2 regions of the Lysinibacillus sp. G01H genome follow, and region 1 is predicted to be linked to the other one. Evidence: riboswitches for the same ligand, from Rfam matches in the RefSeq annotation. Region 1 holds a riboswitch; the other holds the start of a gene.
The links. Region 1 has a riboswitch for cyclic di-AMP ahead of PSR12_RS15640 (TrkH family potassium uptake protein). Riboswitches for the same ligand answer to the same signal wherever they lie in the genome.
Positions count from the first base shown of each region.

Region 2: another riboswitch for cyclic di-AMP. It lies ahead of PSR12_RS01370 (APC family permease); the one in region 1 lies ahead of PSR12_RS15640 (TrkH family potassium uptake protein).

Region 1 covers NZ_CP118397.1:3,071,461-3,075,897, reverse strand. The annotation lists gene PSR12_RS15650 (manganese catalase family protein) at 1-134, shown strand, start outside; gene PSR12_RS15645 (potassium channel family protein) at 186-842, opposite strand; gene PSR12_RS15640 (TrkH family potassium uptake protein) at 868-2,205, opposite strand; cyclic di-AMP (ydaO/yuaA leader) riboswitch at 2,321-2,462, opposite strand; gene rpsU (30S ribosomal protein S21) at 2,715-2,888, shown strand; gene PSR12_RS15630 (NfeD family protein) at 3,196-4,437, shown strand, end outside.
Region 2 covers NZ_CP118397.1:272,130-276,566, reverse strand. The annotation lists gene PSR12_RS01370 (APC family permease) at 1-1,583, opposite strand, end outside; cyclic di-AMP (ydaO/yuaA leader) riboswitch at 1,702-1,851, opposite strand; gene PSR12_RS01365 (PepSY domain-containing protein) at 2,040-2,564, opposite strand; gene PSR12_RS01360 (PepSY domain-containing protein) at 2,655-3,326, opposite strand; gene PSR12_RS01355 (HAMP domain-containing sensor histidine kinase) at 3,323-4,437, opposite strand, start outside.

The DNA of each region.
Region 1 (4,437 bases):
TTGACTTATCAGATGACACGGACTTAAATGATAGCTTGAAGTTTTTACGTGAACGGGAAATTGTTCATTCCCAGCGCTTTAGAGAGGCTGTTGAAATTTTAAAAGATGATAGAGATCAAAAGAAAGTTTTCTAAGACAACTATGGCTGGCTGTATCAAGGTGAACTTGACACAGCCTTTTTGTGGTTATTGAATATTTGAGAATAAAGTAAGATCTTTTCGATGACCAATCATTACTAATAAATCTTCCTTTTCAATAATTTGCTCAGGAGAAGGGGAAATTATTATTTCCCCTTCGCGCACAATCGCAATCACACTGACGTTATATTTAGCTCGAATATCTAGATCCCGAAGATTATATCCTGCCATTTTAGAAGGGATCATGATTTCTTCTAAACTGTACTCTTTTGATAATTCTATATAATTTAACATATTAGGTGATAGTAACTGATTTGCTACTCTTTCGCCCATATCTCTTTCAGGATAGATAATCCAATCAGCACCTACCTTATCCAACACTTGTCCATGCCTTTTTCCAAGTGCCTTTGCAATCACTTTTTTGATCCCTAATTCTTTTAATAACGATACAGTTAATATACTGGATTGCATATCGTTACCGATCGCCACGATAACACAATCGAAATTTCCAATGCCAATGGATGTTAAAGCTTTCTCTTCAGTTGTATCTGCTACTACCGCATGGGTTACATAAGGTTCTGCATCTTCAACTCTTTCCTCACTAATATCGATGCCTAAAACATCCTGTCCAGCTTCATGTAATCTGCGGGCGACACTTGTGCCAAATCTACCTAAGCCGATTACGGCGTATTGTTTAATAGCCATTTAATTAACAACTCCTTCTTCTAATCTAACCTATCATTATATTCCCCTTTGGGTGGCGGAAAGCTTCTGATTTTCGACGTTTTGTAATGGCAAAGGCAATAGTTAAGGGACCTAATCTACCCGCAAACATAGTTAAAATAATTAAAACCCGGCCACCTGGTGTAAGTTCAGGTGTTAATCCCATTGAAAGTCCGACCGTTCCAAAAGCTGATGTTGCCTCAAATAAATACATCATGAAGCTATGTTTTTGTTCTATTATGCTGAGGATGATGGTAACAAATACAACAATGAACATACCACACATGACCACAGTCATAGCTTTTAAAATTGTTTCATTTAAAATCCTGCGTCTAAAGAGAACGACATCTTCTTTCCCTCGAATTTGTGACCACATAGTAGCCACTAAAACAGCAAAGGTTGTGATTTTAATACCTCCAGCAGTCGACCCAGAGCCTGCCCCAATAAACATGAAAATGATCATTAAAAATAATGTAGAATGCGTTAAGTCTCCAATAGCCAGTGTATTGGAGCCAGCAGTTCGTGGTGTAACCGCTTGGTAAAGGGAACCTAACACTTTACCCCATTCGGATAATGATCCAAGTGTTTTTTGGTTGCCATACTCAAACAAAAATATCAAAATGGTTCCACTAGCAGTTAGCAAAAGTGTGGTTACTAAGACTATTTTTGAATGGACAGAAAGCCTTTTAGTCACACGATATTCATACAATTCATTCATAACAATAAAGCCTAATCCACCGATTGTAATAAGAGCACAGATGGTGAAAACAACAAAGGGGTCATCAACATAGGCAGTCATTCCGTTAAAGCCACCCATTAAATCGAAGCCAGCGTTGTTGAAGTTGGATATGGCATGAAAAAATCCAAAATACAGGGCCTTTCCAATAGGCATATCAAAAGAAAAACGAATGGATAGAATAAGACCACCGATTATTTCAATACATGCTGTAAAAAGCAATATTCTTTTTACTAATCGAACAAGACCAGCTATGGAGATATTATTAAATGCTTCTTTAAGCAGCAGTCTTTCTTTTAATGAAATTTTCTTCCCAAGTAGTAAAAATAATAATGTGGCAAATGTCATAAATCCTAAACCGCCAATTTGGATTAAGAATAAAAGAACCACTTCTCCAAAAGTAGAGAAGGTATCACCTGTATCAACTACAATTAATCCAGTGACACAAGTAGCTGATGTAGCAGTGAATAAAGCATCTAAAAAGGGCAAACCCTTCCCATCCTCAGTAGAAAATGGCATTGTTAAAAGAAACGTCCCTATGGCAATAATGAGAGCAAAGCCCAATACGAGAACTTTTGGAGGGTTTAATGCTTTTTTAAAATTGTTCATTTTATTTTCCTCAATTCTGAATAGTAAACAACTGTTTGTTAAATGGCATAATAAAAAGACCTACGATAAGAGCATGAAAATGACAGAAAGCATGCTAATAATGGTGGTCAATAACGACCTCCTTCGCTTTAGCCGACGAAGTTAGCTGACGGGTAGGATGGCGAAAGAGCTTTCTCATCCCTTCTGCTAAAGCAGAATTAACCCCAAAAAATTGGTTCCTCCGTTCTCAAATAGTTGAGATTTGGCCGATATGAAATTGAATGTGATTATTCTACGCCCTTATTCTATTTTTTGTAAACCCCTTAATTGTTAGGAAAATGTAATTATTTTTATTGTGGGCGATTTCTGTATGAATAATTCGAGCAAAAATAAAACCAAAAATTCACTTGATAATTTCGCATACTTTCTATTGACCATTATTAGACAATACGATATAATTTTTTAGTACACAACAGAAGGTAATTTGCCTAATTGTGTATTGACGTGTGTTCGGAGGGAGGGAAAGAGAGATGTCAAAAACTGTCGTTCGCAAAAACGAATCGCTTGAAGATGCTCTTCGCCGCTTCAAACGTACTGTATCAAAAAGTGGTACAATTCAAGAAGTTAGAAAGCGCGAGTTCTACGAAAAACCTAGCGTAAAACGTAAAAAGAAATCAGAAGCTGCACGTAAACGTAAGTGGTAATTTAATTTCCCATTAAAAATCCCTACGTTCATAACACGCAATTGTATGATTCACTGAGCAGACAAAGTTATACCTGAAATTAATCACATTTTTGATTAATTTCAGGTATTTTACATTGCTCAACTTTACGTACATATGAAAAAGCCGAATGAAATCACTTTGATTCATTCGGCTTTTTTGCACATACTGTTGTTAATTGCATTAGATCGAGTGATAAATAAGTGAATAAATTTTTAAGATTTGTGAAACTTTTCGCATGATTGACCGTATATACAGAGGAGAGGCATGTTAGAAGGGAGGGGAAAAGATGCGAAAACGGAAAATCCTCAGCTATTTACTAGTGATATGGATGACTTTTTTGTTAGCGTTTCCATTAACTTCGGCTTTTGCCAGTAATAAGGTTTATCATGTTCTGATTCATAATGAAGTAGAACGAGGACTTCATGCATTTTTAGAACGAGCTTTTAAAGAGGCTGAAGAAAACAATGCAGAGGCGATTATCTTAGAAATACATACGCCTGGCGGTTTTGTGAATGCGGCAAATGATATCGCCATGCTTATGGATGCAACGCAAATAAGGACGATTGCTTATATTAATAAGGATGCGCACTCAGCAGGAGCTTTTTTAGCCTTACATGCGGATGAGATCTACATGGTTCCAAATGGAACAATCGGTGCAGCGGCAGTTATCGATTCAGCAGGTAATGCGGCCGACCTAAAGGCTAATAGCGCTTGGCTTGCTCAAATGAAAGCAGCAGCAGAAACGTCAGGGCGCAACCCTAAGTATGCATTAGCAATGGCAGATACCAACTATGAACTACCAGAATACCGTGCTGGCGGAAAGAATTTGTTAACCCTATCTGCCTCAGAAGCATTAAAGGTTAAATATTCTGAAGGGACGGTTAAGGATTTTCAGGAGCTTTTAGACGTAACCAACTTAAATGGTAGTGATGTTGTTCCCATTGAACCGACCTTTTCTGAAAAATTAGCTCGTTTTATTACAAATCCCATCATTGTACCTATTCTATTGTCTATCGCTAGTTTAGGACTTGTGATGGAGCTTTATTCGCCAGGATTTGGTGTTCCAGGTATAATGGGCTTATCAGCACTTGGTTTATTTTTCTTTGGACATATGGTGGCCGGCTTTGCGGGATATGAAACATTATTGTTATTTATTGTTGGGTTAGCCCTTTTAATTGCAGAGTTTTTTGTCCCTGGTGGAATTGTTGGTATTTTAGGTGGTGTCTTAATAGTACTAAGTCTGATACTGGCAGGTGCAAATATGATGCAAATGATAGTAGCAATTCTCATTGCGCTTGTGATAGCGATGATAGGAATGGTGATTCTGATGAAATTTTTCGGAAAAAAACTGCATGTCTTAAACAGGCTTGTGTTAATGGATGCAACCACGACAGAAGAAGGGTATGTATCCAATGTGAATCGCACAGAACTGTTAGGGAAAATTGGGAAAACGCTTACGCCACTTCGTCCATCTGGAACAATGGTACTTGGTAGTGAACGCATTGATATTGTCTCAGAAGGTGGCTAT
Region 2 (4,437 bases), 1.9 Mb from region 1:
CGTACATCAGGTTGCCAGGCATTCCACTTCTCTTCAAAAGCTTTTGCATCTGCTTGGTCGAAAGCTACATAAAAGGCTATCACTTTATCAACCTTAAGTGATTTGGCATAATGTAGGGAGTTTTCAACCACCTTTGTTATACCAGCTACTGGCACAATGAAAACATTCCCCTCAATAGTAGCCAGTTCCTCATGATTTAACCTTAACTGTTCTCCAACAGCTTGATAATGTTGCTTAATGCGATGGAATACAAAAATAATAATTGGTAAAAAGATAAACACCGGCCAAACTTGAGGCATTTTTGTCACAAAAAACATCATTGCCACGATGAAAGAGATAGCGGCCCCAATTGTGTTGATCGTAAATCTTGCTACCCAGCCTTTAGGTTTTTCGCGCCACCATTTTCTCATCATCCCCGTTTGCGCTAATGTAAAGGGAATAAATACGCCTACTGCATAGAGCGGAATTAAATGCTCTGTGGCCCCGTCAAAAAGTATAATTAAAACAATGGCAGCAATACCTAGCATTAAAATACCATTTGAATAGCCAAGACGGTCCCCTCGGATTTGAAAGATTCTTGGGATAAAACCATCCTTCGATAAATTCACAGCAAGCAAGGGAAATGCTGAATACCCTGTGTTTGCGGCAAGTACTAAAATCATTGCAGTTGTCCCCTGAACAATATAATAAAGAAAATTCCGACCAACACTAGCTTCTGCTAGTTGGGAAACGACTGTTGCTTCTGCTGTTGGTGCAACGCCATAAAAATAAGCTAGACTAACAATCCCGATGAATAAAACGGCTAAAATGGCGCCCATTGCTAAAAGCGTTTTAGCAGCATTATTTGGAGCAGGATTTCTAAAATTAGGTATGGCGTTAGAAATAGCCTCTACTCCTGTTAACGCTGAGCTTCCTGATGCAAATGCCTTTAATAAAATAAATAGGCTAATCCCTGCCACTGGTGTACCAATCTTTGGATGTAACTCTGCAGGCACCGGTCCAGTTGCCACATTATAGAGCCCAATCCCGATTAGCAACAGCATAACGCCTACAAATAGATAAACTGGGTAAGCCAAGATAGAGGCTGACTCTGTTACACCTCGCAAGTTTAAAATCGTTAAGAAAATCACAAATATAATAGCAATGGGTACATTATAAGCATGAAGACTTGGAAATGCAGATGTAATGGCATCTGTCCCGGCCGACACACTTACTGCTACCGTTAAAATATAATCAACAAGCAAAGAACCCCCTGCAACAAGACCTGCATTCACGCCTAAATTTTCTCGTGATACGACATAGGCGCCTCCCCCATGTGGATAGGCGAAGATAACTTGACGATAGGATAAAATCAGTGCCACGAGTAGAATAACCACTCCAGTGGCAATAGGTAAAGAATACCAAAACGCCATTGTACCTACCGTCATCAGGACAATTAAAATTTGTTCTGGTCCATAGGCTACTGATGACAATGCATCTGATGATAATATGGCCAGTGCCTTTGTTTTACTTAGCTTTTGTTCCCCTAACGCATCGGATCTTAATGGTTTGCCGATTACATAACGTTTGAATGAGGATTTCATTGATAAACACCTTCTAGTTTCATAGAATGTGTTTCGCCTTTCTAAATTACATCAAAAAACGCCTACAAGTCATCACTAAATAAGACTTGTAGACGCTCATCCGTCTGCCAAGCTCCACTTTTCTGCTCTTAACGCTTACGAGGTTAGCTGTCGGATTCGGGCCTGAGTAGCCCTACTCCTCCATAAGGAAGAGATTCACCCCAAGAATGGCTATGCCATCCATCAAAATTGGTTCCCCCGCGTTTAGTTGCTTCAGCGATTTAGAAATTTGAAACTTTTATAATGATGTCATAGTACGCCTGCTAATTGAAAAAGTAAAGAAGAAAATTTTTTCTTTTTTGAACATATAAATAACCACTTCTTAAAGTAAATTTCCTGAATACCTAGTAAATACCCACAATAAAAACAATAAAACTGCCTTAAAGGTATGTTCTCCCTTTAAGACAGCTCATTAAATTAGTCATCAAAGCCTTGTTCAAAATCTATAATGTTTCCAGAGACTGCATCCACATCTACTTCATATTCATATTGACCGTCTTTTAATTCAATTTCATATACACCATCATCAAGCTTAATTTTTGTCACTTTACCCTTTGCTTTTGTTTGGGCTGTCTTGATAGCCTGCTCTTTTGTAATTATTTTTGTTGTAGCAGTTGTAGCAGAAATATGATCATCCCAATCATCGTCATCTAGACGTTCCTTTTTCTGCTTGAGTAATTTCCCACTATAAGCATCAAATTTTAAATCATATTCTTCTGTATCTGTATACACCTCTACTTCATAAATAGAGCTAAACTGATTTTGGTCAAATTCGATATTTGCAACTGTACCATCCACTACCGCTAGCGCTTTCTTCTCAATTTCCTGCATGGATAAGACCTTTTTTTCTTGGGCATTTCCTGATAATAAAGTCGTCGAGCCAATCGCTGCACCCACTCCAAGAGTAATTACTAGTGCTGGAATCATTATCATTTTTTTCATGTTCATCTCTCCTTTGTTTTATCTAAACTTAGCTTACCAAGTGAAGATGATAGAACTATAAGAGGAACATTAGAATCTCATGAGAATGATTTAATGATCGTCATCCCATGTTACAGACAGTACTTTTCCTGAAACAGCATGAATTTGAAATGTAGCTTCGTCCTCCTGCGTTTCAATCTCAACTAAATAGTAACCACCCTCTGAGGTTTCTTCAAAATCAACTGAATCCACCTCACCCTTTAATTGCTTAAGAGCTATTTGAATAGCCTGTTGCTCAGTAATAATAGGCTCTTCGATAGGTTGTTCTTGTGGCTCAACCTTTTTCTCTGCCAGTAGTTCGCCTGTATAACCATCAAGGGTTAAATCCTTTTGAATTTTCTCATTTTCAACACGTACAGTATAAACGGAGTCTGTAAGCATAACGCTTTCTACATCTCCATATTCCTTTTTAACCATTTGTCTGATCTGCTTTTCTGTTAATAGTAATTTACTTTGTCCTTCTTTCATGATTAGAGCAGTTACCTGTTGTGTCGTAACATCAAGTATAGCTGCATACTTGACATCCTCACGCGTAAAAAGCATCTCAAAGGTATTTCCTTGTTTTTCAACTTGTGTAACATGACCATTGTAGATAGTCTCAATATGGCGAATAGCCTCCGCTTCACTAATAGGTTGAACGTAAAAATAACGATGTTGAACAAACCAAATTACTCCACTACAAAGAAGGATAATAACAACAATTACTAACATCCACTTTTTCATTGCTGTCCCTCCTTTGGTATACATAAAGTAAAGCTTGAGCCTTCCCCTAGCTTACTTTTCACATCGATCGTTATACCTAATTGTTGTGCCAGTTCATGTGCTATTGCTAGCCCTAGCCCTGAACCACCTGTTTTACGATTACGATCCTCTGTTACACGATAAAAACGCTCAAATAAATGAGGAATATGCTCGATTGGAATACCAATACCAAAATCTTGGATGGTAATACGTACATGATTGGTTGTTTCAGTGGCTTGAATACGTACTTCATCCTCACTATATTTCCTAGCATTATCCAGCAAAATAAAAAGTAGTTGCTTCAATATTTTTTCATCACTATAAATAAACTTTGGAATCTGCTCATCAATTCTAAATGTTCGATGATAAGCCTGTTCCATTTGTAAAGCTACTTTATTTAAGAACGGGGCAAGCTCTAGTTGTTCGAAATGAACGTCCAATTGTTCTTTGTTTTTAGCTAGTTCTAGCAATTGCAATACCATTTCATGCATACGAGATGATTCATTGGCAATAGCTTGCAAGGATTCCTGAGCAACCTCCCGATTATCAAACCCCCTCCTTAGGAGTAGTTTTGCATAGCTTTCAATGACAGTTATAGGAGTTTTTAATTCATGGGAGGCATTTGATACAAATTCTTGTTGCTTCTGATAATGTTGTTCAAGCTTCTCCATCATCATATTAAAAGTGCGGTTAATGTTTGTTAATTCGTCCCCACCTTTTTCTGTGGTATCTATTTTTTCATATTTCCCAGTAGATGCACTTTTGCGCATGGTCTCATTTAAACGTTCTAACGGTAATAAAATAAGTCGCCCAAGTACCAAGCTCGCTAGGAAAATAGGAATCGATGCCACAACAGATACAACAACTAAGATGACCTTTAACAAATCTAATGTCCGTTCTACTTCTTCCATAGATTGCTGCAATGTTATGTCCACCACCGTTCCGTCGATCCAAATGGCAGGCATTGTGTAGGTAATAGAAGGGACCTCTTGCATTTCAAGTGTAGCCTGAACCTTCGTTTTCAAAAGTTCACCATCATAAATATAAACGGCACCATCTGTTGGCATATAGGCTCTTAATACTTGCTGTAGGT